2 regions of the Raoultibacter phocaeensis genome follow, and region 2 is predicted to be linked to the other one. Evidence: riboswitches for the same ligand, from Rfam matches in the RefSeq annotation. Region 2 holds a riboswitch; the other holds the start of a gene.
What was found. A riboswitch is a leader RNA that binds a small molecule or an ion and turns the genes downstream of it on or off. The one in region 2 is predicted to bind glycine.

Region 1 (10,744 bases), 760 kb from region 2:
CTGCGTGCTGCCCAGCACGAGCTGGGTTATGCCCGCCGTTACGGAGTACTGCGCGATGAGCATGGCCACATCGTCGCCGTGCATCGTGACCACGTGCGCCCCGAGCTCTTCGGCGAGATCGATGTTGGCGCGCAAACGGCCTCGCTCCTCGGCATCGAGCTTCTTCGATTCCGAGGACTCGATGACCAGTGCGGTGAGCACGCCGTGGAACGATTCGGCCATATTGGCAGCAGCTCGGATGACCTTCACGTTGCCGGCATCGGGCGTCACGTATACGAGCACATCCTCGCCCGCCTCGACGCGGCATGCAGCTCCGTCAACGACGGGCGCGCGCGTCATGCGATCGGCCATACGGCGCAGGGCGATTTCGCGCAGCGCGGCAAGGTTCTTCTTCGTGAAGAAGTTCGAAAGCGCCACCCAGCTGCGATCGGGTACGTACACCTTGCCCGCATTCAGGCGCTCGATCAGATCGTCGGGTTCGATGTCGATGAGTTCCACCGAATCGGCGCGGTCGAAGATGGAATCGGGGATGCGCTCGGCCACCCGCACCTGCGTGATGGCCGAAATCTTGTCGTTCAAACCTTCAAGGTGCTGCACGTTCACGGTGGTGAACACCGTGATGCCCGCGCGCAGCAGCTCTTCAATATCCTGGTAGCGCTTGCGATGACGGCTCCCGGGGGCGTTGGTGTGGGCGAGCTCGTCTACAATGAGGATCTGCGGCTTGCGCGCAAGGGCGCCGTCGAGGTCGAATTCGCGCAGCGCGATGCCGCGGTGCTCGACCGTATGGCATTCCAACTGCTCGAGCCCCTCGAGCAGCGCCGTCGTTTCGGCACGCGTATGCGGCTCGACATAGCCCACGACGACGTCGAAGCCCTTCTCTTTGGCGATATGGGCCTCTTCGAGCATGGCGTAGGTTTTACCGACGCCTGCCGCGTAGCCGAAGAATATCTTGAGCGTACCGCGTCCCGGCTCGTCGAGCGTTTCCGCCTCTTTGATCTGGCGCAGTATCTCATCGGGATCTCGCCTGATCTCGAAGGTGCCTTCGTCAACCATGAACCATGTCCTCGCTTCGCTTCTTTACCCACAGGCACCCTGCCGAAGCAGAGCGCTCGTGCGCGTTTTTCCTATGATAGCACCCCGTCGAGCATCAGGTTTACCTTCAGCACATTCACCCGCGGCTCGCCGAGAATCCCGAGTTGCGGCTGTTCGGTACATGCTTCGATGATACTGCGGATTTCTGAAGCGCTCTTGCCCGTGTTCTTCGCCAGCCGTTCCACCTGGTACTCGGCCGCGGCGGGCGATATCTCGGGATCGAGGCCGCTGCCCGATACCGTCACCAGATCGCTCGGGATGGGCTTGTCGCCTTTCTCGGGATGAGCCGCGCGGATCGCTTCCACCCGCTTTGCCACAAGCTCTTCGAACTCCTCGTCCGCAGGCGTTTTGTTCGACGGACCCGCCCAGGCAATCGGGTTGCCCTCATCGTCGGTAAACGTCGAGAGGTTATAGTTCGTCGGGCGGCCCCACAGATGGTCCTGGTCTTCGAACTGCTGGCCGAGCAGCGTAGCGTAGCGCGCGTCGGCGGTGCCGTCGCCGTCTGCATCGACGTCGATGATGCTCCCGTTGGCTTGGAAGGGGAAGAACAGCTGCCCGACTCCCAAGCATACGCCGGTATAGATAACGCCAGTGATCAGGCTCATGATCACGAAGAACCCTGCGGCCCTTCCGAGCGTTTTGCCGATACTCTTGTTGTTCATGATCGCTTTCCTTTCACGTGATCGCACTCGGTACCGGTGCGGTTCGTTCCTGCGCGGGCGCGCTTTCGGCTTTGCGCCCTTTGTCTCGTGCGGCGCGCCCGCTCGCACGCCGCACGTTGCCACGGCCTTACGCCATGCCGAAGACCGTAAGCAGCATGTCGATCGCCTTGATGGCTACAAACGGCAAGACGATGCCGCCGAGCCCGTACACAAGCAGGTTGCGCGCAAGCAGGCTCTGCGACGACGCTTCGCGGTACTTCACGCCCTTGAGCGCAAGCGGTATAAGCGCGACGATGATGAGCGCGTTATAGATGATGGCCGAGAGGATCGCCGTCTCGGGGCTCGTGAGCCGCATGATGTTGAGCGCATCGAGCGCAGGATAGAGCGGCGCGAACAATGCGGGGATAATGGCGAAGTACTTAGCCACGTCGTTCGCAATCGAAAACGTCGTGAGCGAGCCGCGCGTCATCAAAAGCTGCTTGCCGATCATGACGATGTCGATGAGCTTCGTGGGGCTCGAATCGAGGTCGACCATGTTGCCCGCCTCTTTGGCCGCCTGCGTGCCGCTGTTCATCGCAACGGCCACATCGGCCTGGGCAAGCGCCGGAGCGTCGTTCGTGCCGTCGCCCGTCATCGCAACCATATGGCCTTCTGCCTGATACGTGCGGATGATCTCGAGCTTCGATTCGGGCGTCGCCTCGGCCAAGAAATCGTCAACCCCTGCCTCGGCAGCAATGGCTGCCGCAGTCATCGGATTGTCGCCGGTGATCATGATGGTCTTGATGCCCATCTTCCGCAAGCTCGCGAAATTCTCCTTGATGCCCTGCTTGATGATGTCCTTCAGATAGATGACGCCCATAATACGATGATCACGAGCAACAAGCAGCGGAGTACCACCGGCCCGAGAGATCGCTTCGACCTGTTCTCTGCATTCATCGGAATACGAACCTCCCGCCTTCTCGACGTAGTCTTTGATCGCGTCAGCGGCACCCTTGCGGATCTCATGGCCTTCGAAGTCGACGCCGCTCATGCGCGTGGCCGCCGAAAAAGGAATCGACACCATGCCTGCACCGCCGAGTTCGCGCTCGCGGATGTTGAAGAGGTCCTTGGCAAGCACGACGATGCTTCGGCCCTCAGGCGTCTCGTCGGTGAGACTCGCGAGCTGCGCCGCGTCGGCGAGATCTTCCTCGGTGGCCCCGTCTACGGGGATGAACGCGCTCGCTTGGCGGTTGCCGAGCGTGATCGTGCCGGTCTTATCGAGCAAAAGCACATCTACATCGCCCGCCGCTTCGACCGCGCGGCCGCTCATCGCGAGCACGTTCGCCTTGTTGAGGCGGCTCATGCCGGCGATGCCGATAGCAGAGAGCAGAGCGCCGATGGTCGTGGGGGCAAGGCAGACGAACAGCGCGACGAGCGAAGTGATCGTCGTGGGGTTCGCGATACCTTCCTGTCCCGCCGCGAACCCGCTGAACGTGAACAGCGAGACGGCGACGAGTAGAAAGATGATGGTGAGCGCAACGAGCAAGATTTCGAGCGCAATCTCGTTCGGAGTCTTTTTGCGGGAGGCCGATTCGACCATCGCAATCATCTGGTCGAGAAAGCTTTTGCCGCTTTCCTGCGTGACGCAGATGACAAGCCAATCGGAAAGCACGGTCGTGCCGCCCGTGACCGACGAGCGGTCACCGCCCGATTCCCTGATGACTGGGGCGGATTCGCCCGTGATGGCGCTCTCGTCGACCGATGCCGCGCCCTGGACGACCTCGCCGTCAGCCGGAATCTGCTCGCCAGCGCACACGAACACGTAGTCCTTCTTCTTAAGCGTTGCCGAGCTGACCTCTTCTGCGCGCGCAAGGTATACATGCGATGGGTCTTCTTCATGCTGCCCTGCGGCGAGCATGCCCTGCGTGATCTTGTGAGCCTGCACGTCCCGCTTGGCGGCACGCAGCGAATCGGCCTGCGCCTTGCCCCGGCCTTCCGCGATGGCTTCCGCGAAATTCGCGAACAAAACCGTGAGCCAGAGGATAACCGCAATCGCGAGGATGAAGCCCGGCTGAGAATCGGCGATGCCGATGAGCGAGAGCACGAACAGGATCGTCGTGAGCACAGCCGAAACGAACACCATGAACATGACCGGGTTTTTGATCTGGTCTTTGGGGTTGAGCTTCACGAATGCGTCGCGAACCGCCCGCTTCGCCTGCGCTTTCGTGTCGTACTTGTTCATTGTGGCAGTTGCCATGGTTGTTTGCACCTTCCTTCTACAAGACCATCTGAAGCTGTTCGGCAATCGGGCCGAGGGCCAGAGCCGGGAACATCGTCAGAGCGCCTACGAGGAGCACGATGAGTATGACGAGGAACACGAACATCGCATTGCTCGTGGAGAGCGTGCCTGCGGTTGTTGCCACTTGCTTGCGCACGGCAAGGCCGCCAGCCAGCACGCATGTCGCAACGATCGGAACGAAGCGGTTCACAAGCATCTCGATGCCGAGCACCACGTTGATGAACGGCGTGTTCGCATTGAAGCCCGCGAATGCCGAACCGTTGTTGCCGCCCGCAGAGGTGGCCGCGTACAGCACTTCGGAGAACCCATGGGCACCCGGATTGTTGAGGCTTTCCACCGTTGCCGGATCGAGGCTCATGGCCGCCGATCCCACGAGGATCACAAACGGAGTGGTGATGCAGAGGATTACCGCCATGCGCATCTCCTTCGGCCCGAGCTTCTTGCCGAGGTATTCAGGCGTGCGTCCGACCATGAGGCCCGCAATGAACACGGTGAGCAGCACGAACCCGATGAGGGAATACAAACCGCACCCCACACCGCCGCCGACCACTTCGCCGAGCTGCATGAGGATCATGGGCACCATACCGCCGAGGGGCGTATAGCTGTCGTGCATGGAGTTAACCGAGCCGTTCGATGCGGCGGTGGTGAACGCCGCCCACAAGGACGAATCCGTTACGCCGAAGCGCGTCTCCTTGCCCTCCATGTTGCCGCCCGATTGGCCGCCCGTGCCCATGTAGACCGCACCGTCTTGAGCAAGCTGAGGCGTACCCATCTGCTCGAACACGCCGATCGCCACAAGCGAGCCGACGAGCAGGATGAACACTGCCGCGAACACTGCCCTGCCCTGCTTGCGATCGTTGACGAACCTCCCGAAGCTGAAGAGAAGCGCGATCGGCACGAGCAGAAGCGCGATGCACTGGATGAGATTCGTGAGCGGAGTCGGGTTTTCAAGCGGACTCGCTGAGTTGACGCCGTTGTAGCCGCCGCCGTTCGTACCGAGCTGCTTGATCATGACCTGGCTCGCCTGCGGGCCCATGGGTACGATCTGCTTGTCGACGATGTCGACGGCAGCCGGATCGTCAGCCGCTACCGCATTGCCCTCAGCATCGATGCCGACCGGTTCCACGAGATCGACTTCCTGGTAGTCGGAGAGGTTTTCTGGCATACCCTGGGCAATGCCGACGACCGACATGACCAAACACAGCGGGATGAACAGGTACAGCACGCCGCGCGTGACATCGACCCAGAACGATCCGAGACCGGGGCTGTTCTCGGCAACCATGCCGCGGAACAGCGCGAACAGCACCGCCATGCCAACGGCGGGCGTGACGAAGTTCTGCACGGTAAGGCCGATCGCCTGCGAGAAGTAGCTCAAGGCGCTTTCACCGCTGTATGCCTGCCAATTCGTGTTCGTGACGAAGCTGACCGCCGTGTTGAAGGCGAGATCCCACGAAAGCCCGGGCAATCCTTCGGGATTGAACGGCAAAAATCCCTGGCACATGAGAAGAGCCATCAGCACGATAAGCGAGATCGCCGAGAACAGAAGCGCGGCGATCAGGTAGCGCTTCCAGTTCATGTTTTCTTTTTTGTCGACGCCGATGATGCGGTAGAGAACACCTTCAACCGGGCTGAGCACGCGGCCGAGCACCGTTTTCTCGCCAGCCATCACGCGATTGATATAACCGCTCAGAGGAATGGCGAGCGCAACGAGAAGCGCGAGGTAGATCCCGTATTCCAGCAGGTTTTCCATCACCTCTCATCACCGCCTTGCAAGAGCACGTAAAACAGATAGAGCATCGCGATGATGCTGAGCACGCCGATGATGCCGGCAACCGTTTCCATCTCGTTCCAACCTTTCCGAAGTTTCAATCTTGCGCCCGGGCAGTGTGCACACGGGTGCCCGGGCTGAAACCTAGGGTAGTCCGACGCGCATTAGCACGACGTTAAGGTCGCAGGCATCGTATTAAGATGGCGTTAAGACGGTACACGCGCCCGCCAGGTGGGTGGCGGTGCGAGCGAGTTGCGGGTGGTGGCCCGGCGAGTGACGCGCCGAAGCGAGGAGCTGGGAGTCTCGCCAGCACCCGATGGAATCCTGGCCATGAAGCTCAACTGGCAATGGCTCCAAAAGGCATCCCTTTCATGGCCATGTATGTTCCCGAATTCTTTGAATCCGGCACAAAATTGGAGGTTTGACAATTATGTAATGAAATACATAATAAATTTTGTTTACAAAGCCAGAGAAATGCCTGGTCGCAAAATTTCAATGCGTCCAAACTAAAAGAGAAGGTATTCTATAATTGTCAAACCTCCAATTTTGTGCCGTAATCTCGGAAACCCGGAACACAAAAGCCACGCGGTGCGTGCTCGCAGCGGCCGCCATCGGAGCCCACCTGCTACCGCAATGCCGTTGCTTTTTGGGGCCCTCGATAAAACACCCCCTACTCGAACAACCGCCCATGCGTAACCGCGACACGCCCGATCATCCGTGTAACCCGCCGTTCGCGAGACGGCGGGTTACCCCGCAGTACGAGGCCATGCTAACCTGTTCGCGCACGAAGCGTTTGGATGACGATTCCGGGAGATACCCGCCACCATGTGGGAGCCGAAGGGGCAGAAACTCTCAGGCAAAAGGACTGGAATCCGACAAACCTCTGGAAAGCCGTTCGATCGGCACCGAAGAAGCAAGCTCTGCGGCTCACCCGCAGGGTTCATCTTTCAGGTAAGCGGACAGAGGCGCGCACGGGGCGAATCCCCGAGCGCGCCTTTTTGCATCCGGCAGACGATCTGGAGGACGGCTTATGGACCAGCATGCAGAAAAACCGGCACCCTCGCACGACGCTCGACCTTCGACCGATAGCACAGGCGCGCAGCAAGGAAAAGACCACAGAACGCCGCTCTACGATTCCCACTTGGCTGCCGAAGGCAAGATCGTACCCTTCGCCGGCTACCTGCTTCCCATCGAATATCCTACCGGGCTCATGAAAGAGCACCTCGCCGTACGCAACGCATGCGGGCTCTTCGACGTGTCGCACATGGGCGAGGTGCTGTTCGGGGGTCCGGGCGCCCTCGCTACGCTCAATCACCTCATGACAAATGATTTCAGCAATATGGCAATCGGACGCTGCCGTTACACGGCGCTGTGCTACGAAGACGGCGGCATGGTGGACGACCTTATCGTATACAAGCTCGGCGAAGAGCGCTTCCTCGCCGTAGTGAACGCCGCCAACAAGGACAAAGACGTCGCATGGATGTCCGACAACCTGCTTGGCGAAACCGAAATGCGCGACCTCTCGGACGACATCGCCCAAATTGCCGTACAAGGGTCGCTTGCTCAAAGCATCCTCTCACGGGTGGCCGACGAAGACGGTTTACCTGCCCGATACTACACGTTCAGCGAGCACGTCTCCGTTGCCGGATGCGACTGCCTCGTCTCGCGTACCGGTTACACCGGCGAAGACGGTTTCGAGCTGTACTGTGCGCCGACCGATGCGCCCACGATTTGGAGTGCCCTTTTAGAAGCAGGCGCAGGTGACGGACTTATACCGTGCGGACTCGGCGCACGCGACACGCTACGTCTCGAAGCGGGTATGCCCCTGTACGGCCACGAAATGGACGAGACGGTCGATCCTCTCGAAGCCGGCCTCGCATTTGCCGTGAAATTGGATAAACCGCAGTTCATCGGCAAAGCCGCTCTCGTTGCAAAAGGCGATCCGGCTCGGATGCGCATAGGGCTCGAAGTAACCGGTCGCGGCATTATCCGCGAGCACGAACCCGTGCTGCTCGACGACGTTTGCATCGGCACCACCACTTCGGGCACGTTCTGCCCCTTCCTTAAAAAGGCGTGTGCAATGGCGCTTGTCGATACCGGCTCGGTTGCCGTCGGCGACGAGGTCGAAGTCGAGGTGCGCGGCCGCAGGGTCGCAGCCGCCGTGGTACCCCTGCCGTTTTACCAGAGATCCCGATAGTTATCGCACGCGAAAGCGTACGCCCGCCGAAGAAGTGCGCGCGCGACCGCTTGGAAACCGGAGCCGGAAATCCGGCAACACGACGAAAGGAACACCATGAACCATCCCTCAGACCGCATGTACACCGATACGCACGAATGGGTCGCCGTCGACGGCGAGAACGCAACGATCGGTTTGACCGATTACGCCCAGAAAGAGCTCGGCGATCTCGTGTTCGTCAACCTGCCGGAAGTCGGCGACGAAGTGACGGGTGGCGAATCGTTTGCCGACGTCGAATCGGTTAAGGCCGTTTCGGAGGTCATCAGCCCCGTTGACGGCACAGTCGTCGAAATCAACGAAGAGCTCCTCGACAATCCTGCCCTCATCAACGAAGCACCCTTTGATGCATGGCTCATCCGCGTCGAGCCGGCTTCTATCGCCGTCGCCACGATGGACGCCCCCGCCTACGAGGAGCTGTGCTCGCAGTAAGGCGCGCGGCGGCGAGCACAGAGATGCTCATGCTTCCCTGCACGACGCCAGCCCAACCGATCAAGCAGAAAGGTGCATCGCATGGGAACCTACCTACCATCGACCCCGACCGAACGCGAGGAGATGCTCGGCGACCTCGGCTACGCGTCGATCGACGATCTCTACGCTGGCGTGCCGCAAGAGGCCCGTGTAGTCGAGCTCGCCTTGCCGGATGGCCTCACCGAATTCGAAGTGCGTGAGCGCATCGCTGCCCTGGCCTCCCGAAACACCGTGTTTCGTTCGATATTTCGCGGTGCAGGGGCATACCGTCGCTTCATTCCCGCACTGGTGAAAACAGTAACGACGAAGGAAGAATTCGTAACCGCCTATACGCCTTACCAGGCCGAGATCAGCCAAGGGGTGCTGCAGTCGATCTTCGAATACCAATCGATGGTGTGCGAGCTCTTCGGCATGGACGCCTCGAACGCCTCGCTCTACGACGGGGCGACCGCTGCCGCCGAGGCGGTGTTCATGTGTCAGGACCGCAAGCGTTCGGCAGTCGTAGTATCTGAAACGGTAAACCCCCAGACGATCGAAACGGTACAGACGTACTGCGCAAGCCGCAACGTCGAGGTGCGCATCGTTGCCGCACGGCACGGAGCAACCGATGTGCAGGCGTTCGCAGATGCACTCGACGATGCGACCGCGTGCGCAATCGTCCAGCAGCCCAACTACTTCGGAATCCTCGAAGATACGGGCGCGCTCATCGAACGCGTGCACGGATCAGGTGCGAAAGCCATCGTTTCGGCCGATCCCGTATCGCACGGCATCCTCGCAAGTCCCGGTGAACTCGGAGCCGACATCTGCGTAGCCGAGGGGCAGTCGCTCGGATTGCCGCTTTCGTTCGGGGGTCCGTACCTCGGGATCATCGCCTGCACGAAGGCGCTCATGCGCAAGCTACCCGGCCGCATCGTCGGCCAAACCGAAGATGCGCAGGGCAACCGCGCGTTCGTGCTGACCCTGCAAGCGCGCGAACAGCACATCCGCCGCGAGAAGGCTTCGTCAAACGTGTGCTCCAACGAAGCGCTCTGCGCACTGGCAGCAGGCGCGTATCTGGCCTCGATGGGCCCGACAGGACTTGCTCGGGCGGCCCAGCTCAGCTGCTCGAAAGCTCATTACTTAGCCGAACGCTTGGAAGAGATCGGGTTCGGGCTTTTGTGGGACCAGCCGTTCTTCCACGAGTTCGTCACCACCTGCCCGATCGATGCCGGAACGCTCGAGGCTTCGCTTGCCGATGCGGGCGTGCTGTGCGGATTGCCCGTGAACCTTCCGCCCGATGCCGCCGCTTCGACAGCCGTAGCAGGCGCAGAAACCAGCGACGACCCCGAGATCTTCCAAAGCGCCGCATGCCCCGAACCCGACGACTCGCCCGTACAGGGCATGCTATGGTGCACCACCGAAGTGAATACGAAAGCCCAGATCGACGAACTGATCGATCTGGTGAAGGAGGTCCTGCGATGAACGTGGTATTCGAGCTTTCCAAACCGGGCCGCGCCTCATCGCTGCTGCCGGAATGCGATGTGCCCACCTCCCTTCCGAATGCGACCTTCTTGCGAAACACCGCGCCCGCGCTTCCCGAAGTTGCCGAAGTCGACCTCAACCGCCACTACAATCATCTCGCCGACGAAGCGTTCGGCGTGTGCGACGGATTCTATCCGCTCGGTTCCTGTTCCATGAAGTACAATCCGCGCATCAACGAGGAGCTGAGCGCGCTTCCAGGCTTTTCCGACATCCATCCGTTGCAACCCGAGAACACGGTTCAGGGCGCACTCGAGGCCATGGCGCTCACGTGCGATGCGCTCGCTGAGATAACCGGTATGGATGCCGTCACACTCCAGCCCGCCGCAGGCGCGCAGGGAGAATACGCAGGGCTGCTGCTTATCCGCGCCTTTCACAAAGCTGCAGGCGACGACGCGCGCACGAAGATCATCGTGCCCGACTCGGCGCACGGCACCAACCCCGCAACCGCTTCGATGGCTGGGTTCGATACGGTCAACGTCGCCTCGAATGCCGAAGGCGGGGTCGACCTCGAGGCGCTGCGCGCAGTCGTGGGGCCCGATACGGCAGGGCTCATGCTCACTAATCCCAACACGCTCGGCTTGTTCGACCCCAACATCCTCGAAATCTGCGAGATCGTGCACGAGGCGGGAGGGCTGTGCTACTACGACGGTGCCAACCTCAACCCCATCATGGGCATCGTAAGGCCGGGCGATATGGGGTTCGACTGCGTGCACCTGAAC
Region 2 (10,744 bases):
CTCAAGCAAATGCACGCGCACCCGCCTTGTTTATCCGAGCACTTCCCCAAGCGCTGCCGCATCGGCTTTCAAGAACTCCTCGGTGAACGTCGCAAGGGAGCAGTAAAAACCGCTTTCGGCCGATTCTCTCGCATCGGCGGCGAACCGCTCTATCCAGGTAAGCAGGTGCTCTTCCAAAAACGCCCTCTGCTCGGTGAACAACCGCTCCGCTTCCTGTTCGTCGCCGCTTGCCAGCGCCGCCGCAGCGCGTTCGCACAGGTTCTGCATGAACGCGAACTCCACGGCCAGATGGTCCTCGGGCTCGGGAAACGCAGGGTTCTTCGCAAGCCGCTGTTCGCGGTAGGCAGAAACCGCTCGAGAGTACGCCTCCTGCATCATGAGTCCCTCGGAGCTCGTGTACACCGATTCGTACGGAAACGCTTTCTGCGCCGTACGCGGACCCATGCCGAAGAACACGCGATTGAACACGACGGCGAGCTCTTCGAGATGCTCTGGGCTCTGGTCGGCAAGATCGCGCTTCATCGCGTCGAGCGCCTCGGTCAGAACCGGATCGTCCGACGAAAAGGTAAAGCGCTCGGCTACCTGCTCGGCAAACGCCGCATCGATTTCGACCTCGTAGCATCGGGACAGAAACCCGTACACGTTGCCGCGGTTTTCGGCAAAGGCGATGAGGTTCTCCGCAAGGGAGGCGGGCATGGTTGCTTCCATGGTTGCTCCTTAACCGGTGGCGGCTCCGCATCCAATCGACACGGAGCCGCCGTATCGCTTACTTATATATGAGTTGTTCGACGCTCGTGCCGACCGCGTACATGATCATACGGATGGCCACGGCACCGACGGCCGTGCAGGCAAACGAGGCGAACAGATACGTGCTCAAGCTCTTCGGGTTGGCGATGCCGGTATCTCCTTCGCCCTTGGTTGCCTTGACGCAGGCGAGCGCCGTGAGCGCCACGGGGGCGACCACGCCGATCACCACAACGCCCAACCAGAACATGAGGGCAAGATCGCCCGAGATGAGCCGCTCGATCGAGCGCGACGGCGCCTGATAGGGAGCGATCGCGATCCAGACAACATACGCGATTACCGTGATAGCCATGATGATCACACCGGCAAGTGCGAGCTTAAGAGCGAAGCCTCCCTCTTCGGCAGCCTTGCCCTTGAGCAGCACGAGCGCGGCCATGAGCGTGAAGCCGAGCGCGAGACCCGCCCCGAGATACATGAGCGGCAGCGCGATCGAATCCCATGCGGGCCGAGCGGCGATCAGGTAACTCGCACCCGCAATCGGCGAGAGCACAAGGCCGATGATGCCGCCGATGACGCCGAGCACCTTCGATGCGCCGGGGTAGTCTTTACGCGAGAGGATCAGATACGCGATCGCCACGATACCCATGATGGCAACGGCGAAGAGCTCTTTCGAAAGCCCCGAGCCGAGGTTGCCGAGCAAATGCAGCGCGCGTTCGGGATGCCCCATGTGGAGCACCGACACGCAACCGCCCACAGCCAGGCACACAAGCGCGATGAGCGCGCCGGTGAACCGGACTTCTTTGAACTTGCCCTTGAGTTCGCCGACCGCCAAGAAGATGAAGACGCCGGAGGTGATACCGAGCAGGACGCTGAAGATCAGCAGAGGCCATTGTACTTCCATGCTTACTCACCGCCCTTCCAGGTGAACTTGTCGAGACCGTAATCGACACCCGGATGGTTGCCGACATCGGTGAGCTTGTGAACTTTCTTGGTAGCGCGCATTTTCGAAGGCGGCGATTCGGGATCGTCCAGATCGCCGAACAGGCGTGCCTGACCGGGGCAGTGCTTCACGCACGCGGGCTGCTCGCCTTTGTCGATGAGGTGCGCGCACATCGTGCACTTCTCGATGACGCCCTTATCGCGGCCCTCGTCGTAGGCACGGACGCCGTAAGGACAGGCCATGACGCAGTACTGGCATCCGATGCACTTGCTGTGATCGACGAGCACCACGCCGTCTTCGCGCTTGTAGCTCGCGCCCGTCGGGCACACGCTCACGCACTCGGGGTTGTCGCAGTGCTGACAGGCCACAGGCAGATAGTACATTTCCAGATCAGGGAACGTGCCCGAGGGACCCACTGTGAGCACCTTGTTGTAGTAGGTGCCGAGCCCTACGCCGTTTTCCTGCTTGCACACGACGGCGCACGAATGGCACCCGATGCAGCTGTCGAGATCGACTGAGATGATATTGCGGGTCATTACTGCGCACCTCCCTTGACCGTTACCTGAGCCACGCCGTCGGCCTGATCGTCGGAGGCGATCGTTTCAGCAGAAAGCGGCAGGAATATCTTGAGGTCCTCTTCGTTCATGCAGATGTTCTGGGGTGCACCCTCTTCGGCCTTGTATATCTTGCACAGGCCGCCGTAGTTGTCGGTGCCGACCGCCGGATCGTAGGGGCCGTTGTTCTCGAACAGCACGTTGCAGTTCGAATCGAACGCGCCGTGCAGATCGTCGGTCGCCTCGCGCTCGGGGAACCACCAGTCGTGCTCGACGTGGATCATTCCCGGCTTGATGGCTTCGGTGAGGTTCGCACGCTGACGGATGCGGTCGACGTAGGTCTCGATCCACACCCAGTCGTCCTGCTCGATGCCGTGCTCGGCGGCGGTGGCGGGGTTGATATCTACCGTCGGGAACAGGTGCACCTCGCGCATCCACGGGCTGTTGCGATACTCGGTGTGGAAGAACGCGTGGGAACGGCCGCCCGTAATGAGCGTGTAGGGGTACTCATCGAGCATGTCGGGACGCGCAAGCGGCGTGATCGGCGGCTCGATGTACATCGGAAGCGGACCGTTGCCGTAGAGCAGCAGATCCTCCGACCACATTTCCATCTTGCCGTTATCCGACTGCGGATGCGCAGGAATCTGCGTGCCGTCGGGCAGCGTCGTGCCGGGGAACCGATAGACCGAGCCCATCTTGTTGCCGCGGAACATCGTGTTGAAGCCAGGTCGGAAATCGCTCGTCTTGCGCATGAAGCCCGTCTCGTACTTCGGAGCGCCCTTGACGTCGCTCATCTGCACGCCGGTCACGCTGATGCGCTCGCGGAACTCTTCGAAGCTTGCGCACGAAAGCTGCGGCGGCAGGGTTTCGGGGCCCTTCACCATGTAATCGAAAAACTCGTACTTGTCCTTCCAGAACATGTCAACGTCCATGTACTTCGCAAACTCGAAGCAGATGTCCATATCGTCCTTCGCCTCGCCGAGCGGCGCATGGAAGGGCTGGCGGATGAGGTAGGTATGGCTCGTCGGATAGCCGTGACCCGAGTGAGCCCACTCGACACGATCCACCTCGTTGGGATGGGCTGCCGGCAAGATGATATCGGCGAGCTCGCCCGACGGCGTCATGTAGATGTCGACGTTCACGAAGAAATCGAGGTTCTTGAACCCTTCGACGATCTCGTGGCCGCCCTCGATGGAGAGGATCGGTTCGCTCGTTTGCTGCCAATAGCCGTAGATCTGGAACGGGTCGCCTTTGGCCATGGCTTTCGTGGTTGCCGCACCGAAGCCGCCCTGCTGGCCATAGATGACCTGGCCGCCGGAGTTCTGCGTGGTTTCCTTCAGTTCTCCCGTTGCGTCGTCCGCCACGAGGATCTGCTGGTAGCCTGTGTTCTGGCAAACCGAGAGCTTCTTGATGTTCTTCGCGGTTTCCAGACGACGTTTGCCCATGCGGCCCTGCTGGTTGGGTACGACGTCGAACATGAACGAGTCGTAGCCGGTAGCAGGCTCGCGGCCGATATTCTGGCCGCCTTTCGTGTCGAAGTTGCCTGCGAGCGCCATCATGATGGTGAACGCCTGCGAGATGCCCGATGTGTTGATGGAGAACTCGACTTTCTGCCCGCGGCAGAAGCATGCAGCAGGGCTCGCGTCGATGTATATCTGGATGGCTTCGCGGATGCGATCTTCGTCAAGCTCGCAGAATTCGGCCGCGCGCTCGATCGTCCACGGCGTCACGTGCTCAACGAGGATGTCCCACGAGGTGCGATACGTTTTACCGTTGATTTCGCGGCTGCCCGTAAGCGCCGGCTTCGCATCGGCCACGATATTGCCTTGAGCATCGAGCCACTGGAACGCCTTCGGCCCGCCAAGCTCCTGCTTGTTCTGCCAGTCGCCCGACCAGAAGATCAGCTGGTCGTGTGCCTCGTCCCATGCGGGATACAGCTCGTCGGAGCCGCCTTCCTCGATCATCGATTGGCGCAGCTGGTAGCCTGTGCCGTCTTCGTCGATGAAGAACGGGGCGTTGGTGTAGTAGCGCGCGAAATCTTCGGCGCACTTATCTGAATGGATGATCTCGTTGACGAAGGCGAGCACGAGCGCCATATCGGAACCCGGCCGGATAGGCAGCCACAGGTCGGCCTTGGACGCCGTGCACGTGAACCGCGGATCGACGCAGATCACTTTCGCACCGCGCTCCTGCGCGCGCTTGACGGTGAGCCAGTCGTAGTAGCCGCGGCTGCGCTCCTGGCGGCACCAGATGAGGATGCAATCGGTATTGTTGCCGTCCCATCCCGTGTACTGTGTCTCATCGCCGTACAAACGCTGGCTCGTGAAGTACGACCCGACCCAGCACAGGTTGCCCACGCCGAATGTAGCCGTAGAGCCGAGTTCGAGCCACAGCTTGTTGATGGCCTGGAACTGCAGCATGTCGCGGCCGGTACCGTATTGGTGGGCGATCGTGTGCCAACCGTGCTCCTCGCCGATCTTCGTGAAACGCTCGGCCGCTTCCTCGTACGCCTCTTCCCACGTGATGCGCTTCCACTGCCCTGAGCCCTTTTCGCCGACGCGCTTCTGCGGGTAGCGCACGCGCAGCGGGTTGTAGATCTCCTGGGGAATGGCGAACGCGCGCGAGCACAGCGTCCCTTCCGAAAACAGATCGGGGTTGCCCTCGATCTTGACCAAGCGCCCGTCCTTCACATGTCCGAACAGCGCGCAGCGGCCGTAGCACTGGCGGCACGCACTCGGAATCTTCTGGACGTCGTCGGCAGAGGTGGTGGCGGCTTCATCTTCAGCGAACGCTGCTTGGGACATTGAGCCCAGCAACAACGTCGAAGCGGAAGCCACCGCCGAGGCTTTCAAGAAGCCGCGGCGACTCATCTTCAATGACATCTCTCCTCCTTTATTGCTCCTGCCTTGCGCAAGCACGTCCACTTCCCTCATGCTTAGTGGACTTATACTTGTCATGCTAATTATATTTAGTGAAACTATTAGTGCAATATGTATTTTTATTCTACTTTAGGGATAATTAGTGAGCCCAAGTGCCACGAGGAGGGAGGGGCGGAGGCGAGTCGGCGGGCCTGCGCGGGACAACAATCGTGCCATATGGCATTGATCTCAACGGTGAACAATATCCTCACAATAGGGGTATACGCCTCTGAACAGGAGTTACACGAAAGCGACGTTCGTTTGCCGAAATGCGGTGGGAGCAGCGGGACAGAAATCAAGCCATATGGCACGATTGTTGTCCCGCACCCAACGACGAGTTTTCGAACTGCTTCTTTGCTGTCCTCACTCGTCCCACCTGGGACCGTTAATGGGCGTTGCCGAACACGTTGACGGTGACGATGCCCGCAACGAAAGGCTAGCGCCTTACGGCCTCGATGCCCACTTCGCGCATGCTCACGTCCTCGGGAGATGCTTCGAGCACATTGAGGCTGATGCCAAGCTCGGCATTTGGCACGCAGCGCACAATTTCGTCCACGCACCCATCGGGAAAGCTCAATACGCCGCCTTCAAGTGATGTGCGCATCTCATCGTCGGCTAGGAGATCGCCGAGCGCGCGCTGCACGGCCCCCACCGAAGGACCGAACGCCTTCGCGCATTTGATGAGGTAGTCCTCTTCGTCGAACCGATATTCGAGGTAGCGGCCTGTCGCATGCTGCAAACGTCCGAGCATCCGGTTTTGCTGGAAAAGCTGGCCCGTGTTCTTATTGTCCGACGAGCAGTAGTGCACGCCGAGATCGAGGTCGCGCTCGCGAGCGAAACGCAGCAGCTCGAGCGCCTCCGCTTCGCTGCCCGCCACGGGAATGCCGCCCGCATACCAGTAGTTGTACAGCACATCGAACGGTTGCCTGCGCAGATCGAACCCGCGCGCGGCGAACGCATCGGCGTTGTTGAGCGGAAAGCAGAACTCTAAAAGATTGATGCCTTTCGCGCCCCAACGAGCAAGCTTTACGAGCAGATCTTTCATCTCGTCGAGGGCGCCGGGGATAACCGGCATTTCCACCATAACGTCTTCGATATGATCGACCGCGATGCGGATGCGCTCCTCGACCATGCGTCGCTCATGCTCGTTATCTTCGAGTTTCACGCTGAATCGTATTTCGCGCAGCCCGCTTCCTTTCAAAGCATCCATCGCAGCGGCATCGAGGTCGTATCCGCTCGTGTAAAGCCTCAAATGGGCATCGGGAAACAGTTCGTGCGCCCGGGCAAAGAACGCCTGGGTCTTCTCGAAATGCAGCATCGGCTCTCCCCCGGTCAGGGCAATGCAATCGAAGCGCGCTCCCGCAGCATGAGCTCCTTCGAGCTCGCCGAGCGCATCCCGATCCGTGCGGCAGTACCGCTCGTAATCCTCCTGATTCGGATTGAAACAGAAATAGCAATTCTTAGGGCACGCAAGAGAGATGAAGAACGTCACCGTCTTCTCGCCCGTCCGGCACGCGATGCATCCGGGAGAAATCCAACCGTTGCCACCGATAAGGCTTTTGCCGCAGTTTTCGCACGCCCAGGTAGGGTCTTCGAACCGTTTGCCGCGCGGCTGCGATTCTTCTCGCTCGAAGGCGAGGCCGAACGACGACACGGTACGTTCGTATTCGGCAGCGACTTCGGTAAACGCAGCCTGGTATGTCTTCAAATCCATATGAGCCCCCAACGGTTTGCGCCTCGCTGACCACGACAGCTTCGCCTGAGACGCCCTAGCAGTTGCGCTCTCGCCTGAACAGCAGCGGCGCGGTTCGGCTGTGCTTTGAATCTGGTACCCCAGACTCAAACTCAGCCATCACGTCCGACTGCGTCCACATCGCCTCGTTAGCATGTAACAGTCATCTGCCCGAGCGCACCTTCGCACCGCGCATACAGCCGCACGTATCCCGTATATGGTAAACCACGTACGCTCAAATCGTTGCGGCAATGCCGCCACTAAGCCGCATGAGACCGAATCTTTCTCATGCCGTTCACAACCCTGCGCGCACCGAGTTTGCACGATCGTGCATCTGTGAGTTCTCGGGCATCCGCCCAATGGAAAACCGCTTTCGCACGATCGCGCACCAGCGAGCTTTCGGGCATCCGATCCCAATGGAAAGCCGCCTGCGCAGCTTCACCTTGCGGGTGCCGCCCGCATGGATTTTTGGCCGATATAGGCGGTCACCGCTTGACGGCGCAAGTTCGATTATGGTTACTTGATGGGGTACGTATTCCCCGACAATCGTTTTGCCTCAGAAACCCTTGCCGAGCGGATAACCTCGTTGCCGTCAAGCGGCTCGCGTGAAAAAAGGTCATGATGGTTGGCAAGCACAATCAGTTTATCGGGTACAAGGTTTACGATGCTCAGCGTCTGACGCATCGTACGCTCGAAGTGGCCCTGAAGCAGTACGATCTCACGCCTGGACAGTGGAACCTCCTCAACCAGCTCGACCGCGCTGGCGCCCTCTCGCAACGAGCGCTTGCCGAGCGAACGCGTAAGGAACAGGCAACCATTACCCGGTACCTCGATACGCTCGAGCGCAAGGGCTTCATCGTGCGCACCCGCGATGCGAACGATCGGCGCGCGCACGTGATCACCCTGACCGACCAAGCACGGGATCTCCTCAAGCACGTTGAGCCCGTTGCCGAAGAAGCAGCTGAGCAGCTTGTCGACGGCATCGAGCAAGCGGATATCGATACGTTTCTCAGCGTACTCGACCGCCTCAAGCAAAACGCCGAAACGTTCATCGAGGAGAAAACGTCTTCGCGCTCGGCTTGAGCGAACCGAAGCGGCACCTGCCAGCAGTCGCGCTTGTTTTCTGCTTGCACTCGCCTGTGATCCCCCCCGAACGATGACCTGTTCACAACCCGTTCGGTACCTGCTACAATGCGTCTACACAACTTCATAGCGTCACCCCGTTGATGCGTCCTGAATCCATGCGAGACAGGGCGAGAAGGGGCCTCTGGAGAATTCCGGGTTCGACCCGGGTGCCGAAGGGGCAAGGCGGAAACGCCGAAACTCTCAGGCAAAAGGACAGAGCATGAGCTTAAGCTTGACGCGTGCGTTCGCTTCCTGCGCATCGCACGCCTGCGCTTTCCCTTCCAATCGCCTTCTCACATCTGCGGGTTTCGCAGAAGCGGTGCCTGGTTCGGCATACGAAGGAAGGAAAACCGGTGGAAGGCTTTTTCGACACAATCAATTCGGCACTCGTTGTCATCGACGATTGGATATGGGGCATCCCGCTCATGGTGCTCATCCTGTTCGGCGGCATCCTCTTAACCGTACGTCTTAAAGGCGTGCAGTTCCGTCAACTCCCCCGCGCCCTGCGCTACATGGTAAAGAACGAAACAGGCGGGGAAGGCGAAGTTTCCAGCTTCGGCGCGTTGTGCACCGCACTTTCAGCCACCATCGGAACGGGTAACATCGTGGGCGTAGCGACTGCCATCGTCGCAGGCGGCCCCGGCGCCATGTTCTGGATGTGGCTGGCAGCGCTGTTCGGCATGGCGACCAAATTCTCCGAGGGGCTGCTCGCCGTCAAGTACCGCAGCGTCGACAAGAAGACCGGACACGTACTCGGCGGTCCGTTTTACTATATCGAACGTGGCATGGGCAAGAACTGGCGCTGGCTCGCGAAGATCTTCGCGTTTTTCGGCATGTGCGTGGGTCTGTTCGGCATCGGAACGTTTACGCAGGTGAACTCGATCTCAACGGCTATCACCGGCTTTTTCGATCCCGAGAAGGCAGCAACCGTGAGCATTCTCGGGATGGACTACTCCATCGCCACCGTGATCGGCTCGCTCGTGCTCGCCGTGCTCGTAGGGCTCGTCGTGATCGGCGGGCTCAAACGCATCGCGAAGGTTTCCGAGCGCGTTATCCCCGCAATGGTAGTTGTCTACGTGGGCTTTTCGCTCGTGCTCATCTTCACGAACCTCGATAAGCTGCCCGGTGCGTTCATGACGATCATCGAAAGCGCGTTCGGACTTCAAGCGGTTGCAGGCGGCATGCTCGGTGCGATCATCGTCGCCATGCAGAAGGGCATCGCGCGCGGCATCTTCTCAAACGAAGCGGGCTTAGGCTCGGCCCCCATCGCCGCGGCGGCTGCGCAGACCAAGGAGCCCGTGCGCCAGGGCCTCGTCTCGATGACCGGCACGTTTCTCGATACCATCGTCGTCTGTTCGATGACTGGCCTTGCGCTCGTGATGACGGGAGCCTATCAGGTGCCTGGCCTCGAGGGAGCGGCCGTCACGACGGCAGCGTTCCAAGCGGGGTTGCCGTTCGTTCCGCCCGAGGTGGTATCGTTCGTGCTTATGGCGTGCCTCGTGCTGTTCGGCTTCACAACGATCCTCGGTTGGGATTACTACGGCGAGCGCTGCTTGGAGTATTTCAGCAACGGCAACATGAACTCGGTCAAGGTGTATCGCTGGCTCTACATCGCCGCCGTGTTCATCGGCCCCTACATGACCGTAGCCGCCGTATGGACCATCGCCGATATCTTCAACGGCCTCATGGCCATCCCGAACATGATCGCCCTTATCGCCCTCTCGGGCGTGGTGGCGAAGGAGACGAAGGATTACTTCGCGCGCCTCAAAGCCGCCGGCGACGAAGAGCACATGGAGCCGCACCTGCCCGGTGACAACTGGGATATCCCACCCATCGATCCGATCACGGAGCGCTAGGGGCATCGAGCGTGAAGGCCGGAGCGACTATGCGACGCATGGGTGCTCCGGCTTGTGCGCCGCCAGCACGCTACCCGTCGAGCACCTTTGCCTTCGCTGCATCGAACTCTTCTTGCGATATCACACCTTGATCGAGCAGGTTCTTCAGCTTGGCGAGCCGCTCGTAGGGATCTTCCCCCGATGCAGCGTCGGTCGGCGACGGTTGCACTGCCGAATACCCCGGCGCTTGGTTCGGCTGCTGCATCGCCCCGGCCGCACCGCCGGCCGCTTGCATGCCCATGCCCATGAAGCCCATGCCCAAAGCCCCGCCGTCCGGGTTCTCGCCCGCGGCCCGCAGCCCGTCGGCGAACGACGCCTGCAAATTGGCGTTGCCTCGCGCCCCCATGAGCGCATCGGCCTGCTGTACCTTTGCGAGCAGTGCCTTGGTGCCCTCGTCGTAATCGATCGCCATGACGGTTGCCTTGACGATCTGCAATCCCCTGTCGTATCGCCAGTGATAGGCCTGTTCGACCGCCTGCGAGAGCGATTGGGCGAATCCGACGGAATCACTCTGGATGGCGGTGATCCTGTGCTGCTTGCCGCTTGCGTTCACGTAAGCGCTGAAAGCTCCCGCGAGCGATCCGACCACCTCGGAGAACAGCTGGTTCGCAGCGGCGTTGTTGAAATCGGTGAAGTAGAAGGGGAAGGCACCGGGCGCGTAGTACTGAACCGGCACGAAGCCCTTCAAAAACAGGATGGGATCGACGATCCTCAACGTATACGTTCCGTGAGCCCTCGCGCCGACCTGCGTGTTGAGGTACGCGTCGTCGAAGTAGATTTCGCTCTGAGTGCCGAATTTGTTGTTGGGAATCTCTTTGAGGTTCACGAAGAGGGCC

Region 1: another riboswitch for glycine. It lies ahead of gcvT (glycine cleavage system aminomethyltransferase GcvT); the one in region 2 lies ahead of FJE54_RS04955 (alanine/glycine:cation symporter family protein).

Annotation. Positions count from the first base shown of each region.
Region 1 is NZ_CABDUX010000001.1:495,182-505,925, forward strand. It holds gene FJE54_RS02055 (ATP-binding protein) at 1-1,053, opposite strand, end outside; gene kdpC (K(+)-transporting ATPase subunit C) at 1,125-1,754, opposite strand; gene kdpB (potassium-transporting ATPase subunit KdpB) at 1,882-3,990, opposite strand; gene kdpA (potassium-transporting ATPase subunit KdpA) at 4,010-5,782, opposite strand; glycine riboswitch at 6,598-6,678, shown strand; gene gcvT (glycine cleavage system aminomethyltransferase GcvT) at 6,831-7,997, shown strand; gene gcvH (glycine cleavage system protein GcvH) at 8,094-8,465, shown strand; gene gcvPA (aminomethyl-transferring glycine dehydrogenase subunit GcvPA) at 8,547-9,965, shown strand; gene gcvPB (aminomethyl-transferring glycine dehydrogenase subunit GcvPB) at 9,962-10,744, shown strand, end outside.
Region 2 is NZ_CABDUX010000001.1:1,253,265-1,264,008, reverse strand. It holds gene FJE54_RS04985 (TorD/DmsD family molecular chaperone) at 31-708, opposite strand; gene FJE54_RS04980 (dimethyl sulfoxide reductase anchor subunit family protein) at 767-1,645, opposite strand; gene FJE54_RS04975 (4Fe-4S dicluster domain-containing protein) at 1,648-2,220, opposite strand; gene FJE54_RS04970 (molybdopterin-containing oxidoreductase family protein) at 2,220-5,120, opposite strand; gene FJE54_RS04965 (radical SAM protein) at 5,593-6,870, opposite strand; gene FJE54_RS04960 (MarR family winged helix-turn-helix transcriptional regulator) at 7,507-7,971, shown strand; glycine riboswitch at 8,146-8,240, shown strand; gene FJE54_RS04955 (alanine/glycine:cation symporter family protein) at 8,367-9,869, shown strand; gene FJE54_RS04950 (SHOCT domain-containing protein) at 9,940-10,744, opposite strand, start outside.